DNA from 3 places in the Microbacterium sp. GW823-FHT02G05 genome. Region 3 is predicted to be linked to each of the others. Evidence: riboswitches for the same ligand, from Rfam matches in the RefSeq annotation. Region 3 holds a riboswitch; each other region holds the start of a gene.

Region 1 (5,034 bases), 930 kb from region 3:
TTCGTGGCCGCACGGCGCGTCGCCGATCTCATGGTCGAGTTCGCAGGCGGAACCCTGGACGAGCTCGGCGGCGCCGTGTTCGCGGAGGTCTTCATCGAGGGCATCCACCTGGCCTCCGGCTTCGTCGCAGGGCTCATCGGCGTCGACTACACGGCTGACGAGATCGTCGGGGCGCTGGAGACGATCGGCGCCGAGGTCACGGAGGAAGACGGCACCGGCTGGCACGTCATTCCGCCGAGCTGGCGACCGGATCTCACCGACAAGTGGACGCTCGCAGAAGAGGTCGCGCGCATCCACGGCCTCGACCGGATTCCTTCGGTGCTGCCGACACCGTCGGGCGGGCGCGGACTCACGCTCCTCCAGCAGGGGCGCCGACGTGTCGCGGACGCTCTGGCCGCGGCAGGCTTCGTCGAGACGCCGGCCTTCCCGTTCACGACCGACACGAGCAACGACCTGCACGGTTCGGCATCAGGGGAGCACCTGCCCAGCATCCGCCTGGCCAACGCTCTCGACGGCCAGGCCCCGTTCCTCCGGCGTTCGCTGATTCCGGGACTGCTGACGACCGCGCACCGCAACATCTCGCGCGGCATGGTCGACCTGGCGATCTTCGAGACCGGCACCGTCTTCCTTCCGGAACCCGGTGTGCAGTACGGCACCGCTGAGGTGCCGCCGCTCGGCGCACGGCCGTCGGATGAGGTGCTCGCGCAGCTGAACGCCTCGATCCCGCCGCAGCACCGCCACGTCGCCGTGCTGTTGACCGGCAACATCACCCCGCGACAGCCGGGTCGTGCGGCCGAGGCCGCAGGCCTGGCCGATGCCCTCGACGCGGTGCGAGTGATCGCCACCGCAGCGGGTGTCGACATCGACGTCGTGCAGGGCGAGCGCGCGGCGCTCCACCCGGGACGCACCGGCGTGCTGAGCGTGCGCGGTGAGGAGATCGGCTACGTGGGCGAGCTGCACCCGACGGTCGCCGCGGATGCAGACCTCCCTGCCCGGGCCGTCGTGCTCGAGTTGGATCTCGATCGCGTGCTGACCCTCGCCGGTGAGCGTGTCGTCGTCGAATCGCTCTCGACGTATCCTGCGGCGACGCAGGATGTCTCGCTCGTTGTGCCCGCGACGGTGCCCGCGGCCGACGTTCGCGCTGCTCTCGTCGAGGGAGCCGGCGCGTTGCTGGAATCGGTGCGTCTGGTCGACGACTACCGCGGTGAGGGCGTGCCGGCGGACGCGAAGAGCCTGAGCTTCGCCCTGCGCTTCCGTGCATCGGATCGCACGCTCACGGCGGCAGAGGCGTCAGAGGCGAAGCTCGCCGGTGTCGCCGTCGCGGCCGAGCGCTTCGGCGCCACGCTGCGCGAGTAGGTCGCGGAAGAACTGTGGAAGGCGGGCAGCCCGAGAGGGGGGCGTGCCCGCCTTTCCCGTGCGCCCACAGCGAACCCGCTTCCCTTGTGGGGCGGATGCTGATGGCATGGCGTCATGACGGACGTTCTCATCCTCGGCGGAACCGGATGGCTGTCGGGTCGCGTCGCCGCGGGGTGGGTGACGGCGGGCGCAGCGGTGACGTGTCTGGCGCGGGGCGCACGTCCGGTACCCGCCGGTGCCACGCTCATGCAGGCCGATCGTGACGATCCGGATGCCTATGCGGGGGTCGCCGGGCGAGAGTGGGACGAGGTGGTCGACATCTCCTCGCAGGCGTCGCACGTGGCGGCTGCCGTGCAGGCTCTCGGTGAGCGGGCGGCGCATTGGACGTACGTGTCGAGTGCCTCGGTGTACAGCGATGACGAGACGATCGGGGCGGATGAGTCGGCTCCGAGACATGCGCCTGCGCGCCCCGGAGACGAGTATGAGTACGGTGCGCAGAAGGTCGCCGCGGAGGATGCCGTCGCAGCGCTCGGAGACCGGGCGCTGATCGTGCGCCCCGGCCTCGTCGTCGGCGCGGGGGATCCGAGCGACCGGTTCGGATACTGGTCGGCGGCTTTCTCGCGCGCCGGTGCTGGCCCGGTCCTGCAGCCGGAGACGGACGGGCGCCGCGCACAGTTGATCGATGTCGAGGATCTCGCCCGCTACATCGTGGATACTCGTCACTCCGGTGTGGTCAACGCGATGGGGGATGTCCTGCCGTTGGGGGGCCTTCTCGCTCGCATCCGGACGATCGCCGGCCACACGGGTGACATCGTGACGGCACCGGACGAATGGCTGGTCGCCCGCGACGTGCAGTACTGGATGGGCGCCCGCTCGCTTCCGCTGTGGCTGCCGGCGGACATGCCGGGGTTCATGGCGCGCTCGAACACGCGCTTCACGCAGACCGGCGGCGTGCTGTCGCCGCTGGAGGTGACGATCGACCGTGTGCGTGCGGACGAGGAGGCGCGCGGCATCGATCGTGAGCGCCGGGCTGGGCTGACACGCGTCGACGAGAGGGAGCTTCTGCAGCGGATAGACTGCCCGCAGTGACACGGGGTGCCGCGCCATCGCGGCTGAGAACAGACCCGTCGAACCTGATCTAGTTCGTGCTAGCGAAGGGATGTCGCAATGAGCGATCGTCTGCGTGTGCCATCATCCGTCTCTGCCGCCCGCACGGGCGCGCCGTTCATTCCGCGAGTGCTCAGCATCGCGGGCAGCGATCCGTCCGGTGGGGCCGGGATCCAGGCCGATCTGAAATCCATCTCTGCCAACGGCGGATTCGGGATGGCCGCGCTGACCGCCCTGACCGCCCAGAACACGCAGGGGGTGCGCGATGTGCATGTGCCTCCGGTGTCGTTCCTCCGTGCGCAGCTGGAGGCGCTCGCCGAAGACATCCAGATCGATGCGGTCAAGATCGGGATGCTCGCTAACGAGGACGTCATCGTCGAGGTGGCGCGCTGGCTGGTGGAGGTGCGCCCCGGGGTCGTCGTGATCGATCCGGTCATGGTCGCCACGAGTGGGGACCGCCTGCTGGACCCTGCGGCGGAGGATGCGTTGCGCAGACTGCTGCCACTCGCGCACCTGGTGACGCCGAACCTGCGCGAGCTCGCAGTGCTGACCGGCCGAGAGATCGGTGAGGAGTGGGATGCGGCGCTGGATGCGGCGGAGCAGCTGTCGCTCGATCTCGGCACCGCCGTGCTCGTCAAAGGCGGGCACCTTGCCGGCGCCCACACTCCCGATGCCCTGGTCGATGCTGCTCGTGCGCTCCGGCAGGAGTTTCCCGGGGCGCGCATCGACACCACGCACACGCACGGGACCGGATGCTCTCTGTCATCGGCGCTGGCCACGCGTCGCGCGTCCGGCGAGGACTGGCCGACCGCCGTGGCCTCCGCGCGTACGTGGCTGCGGGAGTCTCTGGAAGCGGCAGACGAGCTGCAGGTCGGGAGGGGAAGCGGACCCGTTCATCACTTTGCGGGCCTGTGGGCGCGGGGGAGCGTGATGACGCGCCCCCAGGCCGAGCAGCTGGCCTCCGACTGGTGGGAGATCATCCGACCGATTCGTGACGGCATCGACGAGCTGCCCTTCATCCGTGCACTCGCGGACGGCACGCTCGCGCACGCGCCGTTCGTGTTCTACCTCGCACAGGACGCGCTCTACCTCCGGGAGTACGCCCGCGTGCTCGCGGAGGCGGCGCGCCTGGCCCCGACATCTGAGGAGCAGGCGTTCTGGGCGGGATCCGCACAGGGCGCGATCGCCGGGGAACTTGAGCTGCACGCGTCCTGGCTCACCCCCGCGCAGGGCATCACTGCCGAGACATTCGCCGCCGCGCAGGCTCCGGCAACCACCGCCTACCTCGACCACCTCCGTGCCACCGCGTTCGACGGCGACTACGCCGTGCTGATCGCCGCACTCCTGCCCTGCTTCTGGCTGTACTCCGATCTGGGGGAGCGCCTGCACGCGGGGGCTTTCGGCGAGTACGCGCGCGATCCGGAGCATCCCTACGCTTCCTGGCTCGCGACCTATGCCGACCCCGCGTTTGCAGAGTCCACCCAGCAGGCGGTCGCCTTCGTCGGGCGGGCCGCAGGATCCGCGAGCCCTGAGGTGCGAGAGCGGATGCTGCGCGCGTTCACCGCCGCGTCGCAGCACGAGCTCGCCTTCTTCGCTGCACCGCTCCCCGTCGCACTGTGACGGCGAGATGACGGTGTGATTTGCGCAGGCCGGGCGCGGCGCGTTATCGTCGCGGCATGCGCTCGGCCTCTCACACCGCTTCGACACTCGTCTCGAGTGTCGCTGGTGCGCGCCGACGTCAGGGCGGACGCCGACTCTAGGCGACCCCTGCGCTCCTGCCTTCGGCGGGATGAGTGCCGGTGTCGCCGCCCCGGTCCCTCCAGCTCCGACCGTTAAGGTAGATACATGACGTATTCCGTCGCCGTCTCCGGCGCATCCGGCTATGCGGGTGGCGAGATTCTTCGCTTGCTCGCTGGCCACCCCGACATCGAGATCCGCACAGTGACCGCGCATTCCAATGCCGGCCAGCCGCTCATCGAGCACCAGCCGCACCTGCGTTCGCTCGCACATCTCACGCTGCAGGACACGACGCCCGCGATCCTCGCCGGTCACGACATCGTGTTCCTCGCGCTGCCGCACGGCCAGTCCGGCCAGTACACCGACGCGCTCGGCGACACTCCGCTCGTCATCGACGCAGGAGCCGATCATCGCCTCACCTCGCAGGACGCGTGGGACGCCTTCTACGGCGGCGCATTCCACGAACCCTGGTCCTACGGCGTTCCGGAGCTTCTCGTCGACGGGACCAAACAGCGCTCCCACCTTGTCGGGGCGCGGCGCATCGCCGCTCCCGGATGCAACGCCTCGACGGTGAGCCTCAGCCTTGCGCCGGGCGTCGCCGCCGGCGTCATCGATCCGTCCGACATCGTGGCGGTCCTCGCCGTGGGTCCCTCCGGAGCGGGCAAGAGCGCGAAGACGAACCTGCTCGCGAGCGAGATCCTCGGTTCCGCGAACCCCTACGCGGTCGGCGGCACCCACCGCCACATCCCCGAGATCCGGCAGGCGCTCGCTGCGGCATCCGGCGTCGCCGACGATCGCATCCGGATCTCCTTCACTCCGGTTCTCGTGCCGATG
Region 2 (5,034 bases), on a different contig from region 3:
CGCAGACGATCGACACCCCTGCCGTCGTCGGCTACGTATGGCTCGCCGCCGTCGGCGGATTCGCCTCGTACACGCTCTGGTTCCGCGGCATCCAGCTGCTCCCGGTCGTCATACCCGGGCTGCTCGTGCTTCTCTCGCCCATCGTCGCCACCCTGCTGGGTGTCTTCGTCGCGGGTGAGTCCTTCACCGTCATTCAGGGCGTGGGGCTGGCACTCGTCGCCGCAGCACTCGTCGCCGGACCGGTCGTGGTGCGGCGATCATCCGCACAAGCGGCGCTGGTCGCCGCACACTCCTGAGTCAGTTCTTCCCGAAGAGCTTCTGGATCTCGGCGAGATCCGCTTCACTCGGAACCTTGGCTCCACCGAGACCGAATCCCGACCCGGTTGGCGTGGAGGCCGCTGCGATACCGGAGTTCTCCGCAGCGCGCTTCGCGGGATTGCCCGAGCGGGACGCACCCTTGCTCTTCGCCCCCTTCTTTCCGCGCTTCGCCGAGGCACCGGGGCGCCCCATTCCGGGCATCGGGCCCATACCGGGGATGTTGGGGGTGCCGCCGCGGGCGACCGTCTTCATCATCTTCGCGGCCTGCTCGAAGCGGGCGACGAGCTGATTGACGTCGGTGACGGTCATGCCCGATCCGCGGGCGATGCGCAGGCGACGCGAACCGTTGAGAACCTTGGGGTTGCGGCGCTCCCCCGGCGTCATCGAGCGGATGATCGCCTCGGTGCGGTCGATCTCCCGCTCGTCGAAGTCGTCGAGCTGCTGCTTCATCTGCCCCATGCCCGGGAGCATCCCGAGCATCTTCTTCATGGAGCCCATCTTCTTGAGCTGCTGCATCTGCTCAAGGAAGTCTTCCAGCGTGAACGTCTCGGTCGCGAGCTTCTCGGCGAGCTTCTCCGCCTCGGCCTCGTCGAAGGCACTCTGCGCCTGCTCGATGAGGGTGAGGATGTCACCGAGGTCGAGGATGCGGCTCGCCATGCGGTCGGGGTGGAAGGGCTCGAGGTCGCCGAGGCCTTCACCGGTGGAGGCGAAGATGATCGGGCGGCCGGTAACGGATGCGACCGAGAGCGCGGCACCACCGCGCGCGTCGCCGTCGAGCTTCGACAGGACGACACCCGTGAAGTCGACGCCCTCCTGGAAGGCCTTCGCCGTGTTGACGGCATCCTGACCGATCATCGCGTCGATGACGAAGAGGACCTCGTCTGGCTGCACGGCGGCCCGGATGTCAGCGGCCTGCTTCATGAGCTCGGCGTCGACACCGAGGCGACCGGCGGTGTCGATGATGACGACGTCGTGCTGGTGGCGACGGGCGTGCTCGACGCCGTCACGGGAGACCTTGACGGGATCGCCGATGCCGTTGCCGGGCTCGGGCGCATAGATCGTAGCGCCCGCCTGCTCCGCAACGACCTGCAGCTGGTTCACGGCGTTCGGACGCTGGAGGTCAGCGGCGATGAGGAGCGGGGTGTGCCCCTCGCCCTCGAGCTGCTTCGCGAGCTTTCCAGCGAACGTCGTCTTACCGGATCCCTGGAGACCGGCGAGCATGATGACCGTCGGCGGAGTCTTCGAGAACTCCAGACGGCGCTGCTCGCCGCCGAGGATCGAGATGAGTTCTTCGTTGACGATCTGCACGACCTGCTGGGCCGGGTTCAGAGCCTTGTTGACCTCATCGCCGAGCGCGCGCTCGCGCACCTTCGCGGTGAAGTCCTTGACGACGGCGAGCGCGACGTCAGCGTCGAGCAGCGCACGACGGATCTCGCGGACGGTGCCGTCGACGTCAGCCGGGGTGAGCTTGCCCTTCGTGCGCAGGTTGCGGAAGGTCTCGGTAAGCCGATCGGAAAGCGTGCCAAAGGTAGCCATGGTGCTTCTGATTCTAGAGGAGCATTCGGCCGGTCACGGAGTCCGGCCACGACCCGACGCCGTGCTAGCGTGCCTGTGACCACACGGGGGCCCACGCATGGGCTGAGATCGGGCTGACGCGGCCTGCGACCGTCGAACCTGTCCGGGTAATGCCGGCGAAGGAAGTGAGCCTCATATGAGCATGTCTGTTGCGTCCCGTTCTCTGTCTTATGTCGCGGATGTGGAGTACGGCATCCGCGTTCCGGTGACGGAGATCGCCCTGGAGGATTCGCCCGGCGGTGACCCCAACGCTCCCGTGCAGGTGTACCGCACCGCGGGCGCCGGAAGTGACCCACTGGTCGGTCTGCCGCGGCTCCGGGCCGAGTGGATCGAAGAGCGCGGCGACACCGAGACCTACACGGGTCGCGAGCGCACGCTGCTCGACGACGGTCGCGCGGCGGTCCGGCGCGGCAGTGCGTCGGAGGAATGGCAGGGAGAGCGCCCCGTACCGCGGCGTGGCCGGGAGGGCAGACGTGTCACCCAGATGCACTACGCCCGCCGGGGGCTGATCACTCCAGAGATGCGCTTCGTCGCTCTGCGGGAGGGCTGCGATGTCGAACTCGTGCGCGGCGAGATCGCGGCGGGCCGCGCCATCCTGCCGAACAACATCAACCACCCCGAGTCCGAACCGATGATCATCGGCAAGGCATTCCTCGTGAAGATCAATGCGAACATCGGCAACTCCGCCGTCACGAGTTCGATCGCAGAAGAGGTCGACAAGCTGCAGTGGGCGACCCAGTGGGGCGCGGACACCGTCATGGATCTCTCGACGGGCGATGACATCCACACGACACGCGAGTGGATCATCCGCAACTCCCCCGTACCGATCGGCACGGTGCCGATCTACCAGGCGCTCGAGAAGGTGGACGGCCAGGCGCACAAGCTCACGTGGGAGATCTTCCGCGACACCGTGATCGAGCAGTGCGAGCAGGGCGTCGACTACATGACGATCCACGCCGGTGTCCTGCTGCGTTACGTGCCTCTGACGGCAGATCGTGTCACCGGAATCGTCTCGCGCGGCGGCTCGATCATGGCCGGATGGTGCCTCGCACATCACCAGGAGAACTTCCTCTACACGCATTTCGACGAGCTGTGCGAGATCTTCGCGCGCTACGACGTCGCCTTCTCGCTCGGGGACGGGCTGCGCCCCGGATCCGTCGCGGACGCGAACGATGCCGCCCAGTTCGCAGAGCTGGACACGCTCGCCGAACTGACGGCCCGCGCGTGGGAGTACGACGTGCAGGTCATGGTCGAGGGCCCGGGGCACGTGCCGTTTCACCTCGTGCGGGAGAACGTCGAGCGTCAGCAGGAGCTCTGCAAAGGCGCTCCCTTCTACACGCTCGGACCGCTCGTCACCGATGTCGCCCCGGGCTACGACCACATCACCTCCGCGATCGGCGCGACGGAGATCGCCCGCTACGGCACCGCGATGCTCTGCTATGTCACCCCGAAGGAACATCTCGGGCTGCCGAACAAGGACGATGTGAAGACGGGCGTGATCACGTACAAGATCGCCGCCCATGCCGCAGACCTCGCGAAGGGACATCCGGGAGCGCAGGAGCGCGACGACGCGCTCTCCAAGGCGCGCTTCGAGTTCCGCTGGCGCGACCAGTTCGCGCTCTCTCTCGACCCGGACACCGCGGAGGCGTTCCACGACGAGACCCTGCCTGCAGAGCCTGCGAAGACCGCGCACTTCTGCTCGATGTGCGGGCCGAAGTTCTGCTCGATGCGCATCAGCCAGGACATCCGCAAGGAGTTCGGCTCGGCCGCCGATCAGGCGACGATCGCCGCCCGCGAGGGCATGCAGGAGAAGAGCCGTGAGTTCCGCGCCACCGGCGCCCAGGTGTATCTCCCGACCCCGGTCGTGCGCTAGCCCGCTGCATGGCTGATCCGCGCCGAGAGGACGGCGGCGCGGGTCAGCCCCAGGGAAGATCGTGAATGCTTCTCAGGGCTTCATCGAACTGGGCTTCCAGCGACGCGTGCCCGGCCCCGCGCTCTGCCCAGACCCGCAGGGAGGAGAGGACGGCCGCGGCGATCGCGGCTCCGAGGATGTCGGCGCGAATCTCTCCGATGCCCGAGGTGCGTGCGGCGGCCGAAACGGCCGAGGCGATGCGCGCGTGGCGCAGGCCGGTGTCACGCAGCAGCTCGTCGTCCAATCCCATGGCGGCCGCGTTACCGAGCGCGAGGGTCAGCGGATCAGGGGCGAGGTCCTTGAGCACCGGTTCGAGTGCGGCGCGGACACTCGGACCGTCAGCATCCGCCCCCAACGCATGCAGAGCGGCCAACGCGATGTCGATGCGGGCATCGAGACCCGACCACAGCACATCGCTCTTGCTGGCGAAGTAGTTGAAGAAACTGGAGCGGCTGACGCCGGCACGCTGGGTGATGTCGGCGACGGAGGTCGCGTCGTAGCCCTGCTCCAGGAAAAGCTCACAGGCCGCCTCAGCCAGCGTCTCGCGTGAGGAGGCGCGGGGTCGCCCCGTTCGTGCGTTCGTCATACCGCTAACGTACTGCGCCTACGTCGACCCCCGCGCTCGTAGATGTATTCTTAGACGCGGTTCAACAATTCCATCCCTAAGGAGCGCGCATGCTCGACATCGTCACCGCTGGCCTGGCCCCGCACTTCGTGCCGTACCTCGATGGGTGGGCCCTGCAGCGAGATGTGCACGCGCAGGTTGTCGCCGGGACTCGGCCCGACACCCTTCTCCTCCTCGAGCACGAAGCCGTCTACACGGCAGGCAAGCGCACCGAGTCGCACGAGCGTCCACAGGACGGCACACCGGTCGTCGACGTCGACCGCGGCGGAAAGATCACCTGGCATGGCCCAGGTCAGCTCGTGGGCTACCCGATCGTGCGGTTGCCCGAACCCGTCGATGTGGTCGCGCACGTGCGACGTCTGGAGCGGATCCTCATCGACGTCCTGGCTCCTCTCGGCGTCGATGGCTACCAGGTCGACGGGCGCAGCGGCGTGTGGGTGCGTCGACCGCTCTCTGAAGACAAGGTCGCGGCGATCGGCGTGCGTGTGCAGCGCGGTGTCACGATGCACGGCTTCGCCCTGAACTGCAACAACACCCTCGCCGGGTTCCGCGGGATCATCCCGTGCGGCATCACAGATGCCGGGGTCACGACGGTCAGCGAGAT
Region 3 (5,034 bases):
AAGGGCAACCACGAAGAGCTCATCGCCGCGAAGGGCGCCTACTGGCGTCTGTACCAGTCGCAGTTCGAGCAGGCATCCGACGTTGAAAACCCGCTCACGGAGTCGACACCGGTCCTGGTCGCGGGCGACGCGGTCGATGCCGAGCAGGTCGGGGTCGCCGCCTCTGAGGCGTCCCCATCTGGCGACAGGGGCGAGAGCCCAACCGGCGCCTGAGCCGTTCCGGCACACGCATACGACAGCGGGTCCGTCCCTTCGGGGGCGGACCCGCTGTCGTATGCGGCTACTGTGCGTCGATTCCCAGAAGCTCCAGCGGGTGGGTCAGGCGCCACCAGAAGGAGGGGCCATCGATGTCCTCCGCAAGCTCCGCCGCGACCGTCGTGTCATCGAGTGGGCCGGTGACCGTCAGTGAACCCGCATCCGCACCCTGCGTCCAGTCTTCTCCGAGCGCGTAAGAGCCTGCTGTCGAGGCGACCGCACCGTTCCACAGCACGACCCGGGCATCCTTCGCAGCGACCACGGGGACCTCCGCGCCCCACATCGTCCGCACCGTGCCCAGCACGTCGCCCTTCGTGACCGTCTGCGGCTGCGCCTTCAGGGCGGCCTCGACCTCGGTGAACAGTGAGCGGCTCGCGGTGACACGCTGCTCACCATCGGCCTGCCCGAGCACGGAGGCGTACACGCGTACGGTCGTCCCGCCGACCTCGATGTCCTTCGCGGACAGCAGGTTGTAGAGAATGTCCGGATCTTCGCCGATCGTGCCGGTCTTGACACCGATCACACCCGGATCCTCCAGTACGAGCTTGTTCGTGTTGGTCACGAGCCCCGCACCGGGGATATCCGCCTCCTTGGTCGCCACGATCTCCGCGATGACCGGGTTGCTCTCCGCGAGAGCGGCAAGCTGCAGGAGCGCGCGCGGCGTCGCTGTGTTGCCCCAGCCGATGCCGGAGGGGTTCTCCAGCTGGATATCCGTGACCCCGCGATCACGGAGCCATGCCGTTGCCGCGATCACGAACTCGGAATCGGAACCCCAGATGTCATCCGACAGGCGATCGGCGTAGTTGTTCGCCGACCCGAGCAGGATGCCCTGGAACAGCTGATACTGCGTGAGCGTCCCGTCAATCGGCACGTCGAGCGCCGACTGGTCATCACGCCGGTAGTCCCAGTGGACTTCGCTGTCATCGCTCGTGAACGCGAACGAGGTGCCCTGCTCACCCAGGCCGAGCGGCATGCGCTCCAGTGCGGCGAGAACCGTGACGACCTTGGTGATCGAGGCCATAGGCGCGGCTTCTTCCGTGGACGCCACGGCCGAAAGGCCCTCGATTCCCACAGCGGCGCTGCCGACGGCTGGCCACGTGATGGTCGCGAGTGCGGCGGCCTCGGGTGCGTAGGTCGCGGCGTCGATCGTCGGCGCCACCTCGTGCAGGGGCCAGAGCGCCATAGCGGAGGCGTAGACGATGCCGGTCGTTGCAAGCACGGCGAGCGGCGGCAGGACTCCCGATCGCAGGAACGAACGCCGCGGAGCCCCGGCGGTCAGCGCGGGGCCGGCGGCGGCACCGGTCAGGGGAGCCGGCGGGGTGGGCGTGGAGCCTGCGGCAACGGTGGCGACGTCGATCCAGCTGAGCGCGGGACGTCCGGTCGGGGCCGGGGCGGTTGCGGGTGGGCCCGCAGGTGCGAAGGTCGGCAGCTCTCCCGTCTGCTGCGCGCGCAGCGCGGCGCGGGTCCCGGGAGCATCGGCGCTGGCGGGAGCGTCCATGCGAGGCGCAGCTGCGGGGTCAGCCGCCGCCTCGGGAGTGTCGGTGGTCACCGTCCTAACGTAATGGACGCGTCCCTTGTGTCGTCTGCACGCGCGGTCTGCGACCGTGCACGGCGGGATATGATGACCTCAACACCACGGGAGTCCGGTGATCCGGGCTGAGAGGAAGCGAAAAGCGCTTCGACCGTCGAACCTGATCTGGGTCATGCCAGCGCAGGGAGGAGAAACAATGTCTACTGTCACGCCCACACGTCTCGGCCTTGGTCGTCCGGAACTCTGGCGCTGGCGCGTCGTCGACATCGTCGTCGCGAGCGTCATCGCGGTCGCCTGTGCGGTGATCTTCCTGCTCTGGAACGTCGGATACGAGGCGCCGAGCACCCTGCTCAAGCCGCTGCTGCCGGGCCTTCAGGGCCTGCTGGCCGGCCCATGGCTGATCGCCGGCGTGCTGGGTGGGCTCATCATCCGCAAGCCGGGCGCGGCGCTGTACACCGAGCTCGTCGCCGCGGTCATCTCGGCTCTGATCGGCAACCAGTGGGGGCCGCTGACGATCGTCTCGGGCGTCGTTCAGGGTCTCGGCGCCGAGCTGATCTTCCTCATCTTCCTGTACGGCGTATGGCGTCTGCCGGTCGCGATCCTCGCGGGTGCCGGTGCGGGACTCGCCTGTGGCATCAATGACCGCATCCTCTGGTACGCGGGTGCCGACACTCTGTTCACGACGGTCTACATCGCCTCGACCACGGTCTCCGGCGCCATCATCGCGGGCTTCGGGGCCTGGCTGATCGCGCGCGGTCTCGCGGCGACCGGCGCACTCAACCGCTTCGCCTCCGGGCGGGCGGCCACAGCCCGGGTCTGATCATGGGCGGTGCGGCGGCGCCGACCCCGGCCGCGCTCGAGGCGCAGGCCTGGGGGTGGCGCTATGCGACCCGGCATCGGTGGGCGCTCTGCGAGGTGACGCTGCGGATCGAACCGGGGGAGCGCGTGCTGCTGCTCGGCGCCTCAGGCTCGGGCAAGTCGACTCTCCTGCAGGGGCTGGGTGGTGTGCTCGGCGGCGCGGATGAAGGAGAGGAACTCGGCGCTCTGCTCGTCGACGGGGTGCCTGCCGCACAGGCCCACGGCCGGGTCGGCATGGTTCTGCAGGATCCGGACACGCAGACGATTCTGGAGCGCGTCGGCGACGACGTGGCGTTCGGATGCGAGAACCTGGGCGTCCCGCGAGACGAGATCTGGCCGCGGGTGGACGCTGCGCTCGACGCGGTCGGGCTCGACCTGCCGCTCGACCGGTCGACCGCCGCGCTGTCCGGAGGGCAGAAGCAGCGGCTTGCGCTCGCGGGAGTGCTGGCGATGCGCCCCGGTGCGATCCTGCTGGACGAGCCGACCGCGAACCTCGACCCGGACGGCGTCGCCGAGGTGCGCGATGCGGTCGCGGCGGCATTGGATGCCACGGGCGCGACGCTCGTCGTGATCGAGCATCGCATCGACGCCTGGCTGGATCTCGTCGATCGGGTGATCGTGCTCGGGACGGAAGGCGAGACGACGGTCGTGCACGCGGATGGCACGCCTGAGGCCGTGCTCGGCGCCCGAGGAGCAGAGCTCGCCGCTGCGGGAGTATGGGTGCCGGGGCATCCGCCCGCAGTTCCGCCCGCGCCCGCCGTGACGCCGGGGGAGGAGCTGCTGCGCACGCGCGACCTCGTCGTGGCGCGGCGGCGCGGTGTGCCGGTCGCAGGCCCCTTCGAGCTCACCGTGCGCGCGGGTGAGGCCATCGGGATCGTCGGCCGCAACGGAGCCGGGAAGTCGACGCTCGGTCTCACCCTGGCCGGTTTGATCGCACCGGAGAAGGGGCGGGTCGAGGCATCCGCGGTTCTTGCGGATGCTGCGAAGGGTGACCCGATCTCGTGGTCGTCACGTTCCCTGCTCACGCGCATCGGCACTGTGCTGCAGAGTCCGGAGCATCAGCTCCTCGCGCGCACGGTGCGTGACGAGCTTGCGGTCGGCCCGCGGGCGCTGGCCCTGCCCGAGGACGAAGTCAACACGCGCGTCGATGACCTCCTCGACCGTCTGCGGCTCACCGCGCTCGCTGCAGCGAATCCGTACACACTCTCCGGCGGCGAGAAGCGCCGACTCACGGTCGCCGCCGCGCTCGCGACGCGTCCTCGGGTGCTTGTGCTGGATGAACCGACGTTCGGGCAGGACGCGAAGACCTGGGCGGAACTCGTCGGCATCATCGCCCGTCTGCGTGACGACGGTGCCGCAGTCGTGGTGATCTCGCACGATGAGCAGGTGCTGCGTGCACTGCACGCGCGTCGGATTGAGGTGGGGGCATGACAGACCTGCTCTCGCGCGACACCGGCCGTGTGGTGCGCACCGGCCCGATCGCGCCGCGCAGCGCGCTCGCGAAGCTTGCGGCCGCGCTGCTCATCTCGGTGCCGCTCATCCTGTCGATCGATGTGCTCTCGGCGTCGGTCGCCCTGTTGCTGTCTGTGCCGCTGCTGCTGATGTCAGGTCTGCGCCCGCGTGAGTTCTGGCTGCGGACCGCCGTGCTCTGGATCGCTGCCCCCCTCAGTGCCGTGACGATCGCGCTGTACGGGGCAACGAGCGGCACGATCTACTTCGAGTGGCTCGTGATGCGCGTGAGCGAAGGATCTCTCACGCTCGCTGCGGCGACAGCCCTGCGCGTGCTGGCGATCGGCCTGCCTGCCGTCGTGCTGTTCGCCACCGTCGACCCCACCGACCTTGCCGACGATCTCGCTCAGCGTCTGCGCCTGCCTGCGCGATTCGTGATCGGCGCGCTCGCCGGACTGCGGATGCTCGGTCTCCTCGCCGACGACTGGCGGGCACTCGCGCTTGCTCGTCGCGCACGGGGCGTCGCAGACCAGGGGCGCATCCGCAGGGGCCTGGGCATGGCCTTCGCCCTCTTCGTCCTCGCTATCCGCCGTGGTTCATCGCTCGCGACCGCCATGGAGGCCCGCGGGTTCGGTGGGCACGGTCGACGCACATGGGCGCGTCCGTCTCGGTGGGATCGGGGCGACACGATCCTGCTCCTGGTCGCCGTGATGATCCCGACTGCTGCGCTCTCGGCGGCCGTCTTCTTCGGGACCTGGAACTTCATCCTGGGTCCGTCCGTCGCGGGATAGGCGACGGCGGGGCTTCAGAGGAGGCGGACGGCGTTCATGAGCTTGGTGGCCGCATTCTGCGCTTCGGTCACTCGTTGGGCGGCCATCGGCGCTGCGCCGTAGCCCGCTGCGGACTTCATGCTGATCAGGCGCTGGAGCGGGGCGGCGAGC

The links. A riboswitch is a leader RNA that binds a small molecule or an ion and turns the genes downstream of it on or off. The one in region 3 is predicted to bind thiamine pyrophosphate.
Region 1: another riboswitch for thiamine pyrophosphate. It lies ahead of AC1REM_RS09855 (bifunctional hydroxymethylpyrimidine kinase/phosphomethylpyrimidine kinase); the one in region 3 lies ahead of AC1REM_RS05130 (ECF transporter S component).
Region 2: another riboswitch for thiamine pyrophosphate. It lies ahead of thiC (phosphomethylpyrimidine synthase ThiC); the one in region 3 lies ahead of AC1REM_RS05130 (ECF transporter S component).

Annotation. Positions count from the first base shown of each region.
Region 1 covers NZ_JBXAJK010000001.1:2,015,902-2,020,935, forward strand. Annotated here, with positions in the region: gene pheT (phenylalanine--tRNA ligase subunit beta) at 1-1,356, shown strand, start outside; gene AC1REM_RS09850 (NAD-dependent epimerase/dehydratase family protein) at 1,471-2,445, shown strand; TPP riboswitch at 2,438-2,533, shown strand; gene AC1REM_RS09855 (bifunctional hydroxymethylpyrimidine kinase/phosphomethylpyrimidine kinase) at 2,524-4,083, shown strand; gene argC (N-acetyl-gamma-glutamyl-phosphate reductase) at 4,309-5,034, shown strand, end outside.
Region 2 covers NZ_JBXAJK010000002.1:553,958-558,991, forward strand. Annotated here, with positions in the region: gene AC1REM_RS12630 (EamA family transporter) at 1-296, shown strand, start outside; gene ffh (signal recognition particle protein) at 298-1,854, opposite strand; TPP riboswitch at 1,928-2,035, shown strand; gene thiC (phosphomethylpyrimidine synthase ThiC) at 2,036-3,766, shown strand; gene AC1REM_RS12645 (TetR/AcrR family transcriptional regulator) at 3,810-4,391, opposite strand; gene lipB (lipoyl(octanoyl) transferase LipB) at 4,481-5,034, shown strand, end outside.
Region 3 covers NZ_JBXAJK010000001.1:1,082,976-1,088,009, forward strand. Annotated here, with positions in the region: gene AC1REM_RS05120 (ABC transporter ATP-binding protein) at 1-213, shown strand, start outside; gene AC1REM_RS05125 (D-alanyl-D-alanine carboxypeptidase family protein) at 281-1,804, opposite strand; TPP riboswitch at 1,881-1,990, shown strand; gene AC1REM_RS05130 (ECF transporter S component) at 1,983-2,606, shown strand; gene AC1REM_RS05135 (ABC transporter ATP-binding protein) at 2,609-4,075, shown strand; gene AC1REM_RS05140 (energy-coupling factor transporter transmembrane component T family protein) at 4,072-4,884, shown strand; gene AC1REM_RS05145 (hypothetical protein) at 4,899-5,034, opposite strand, start outside.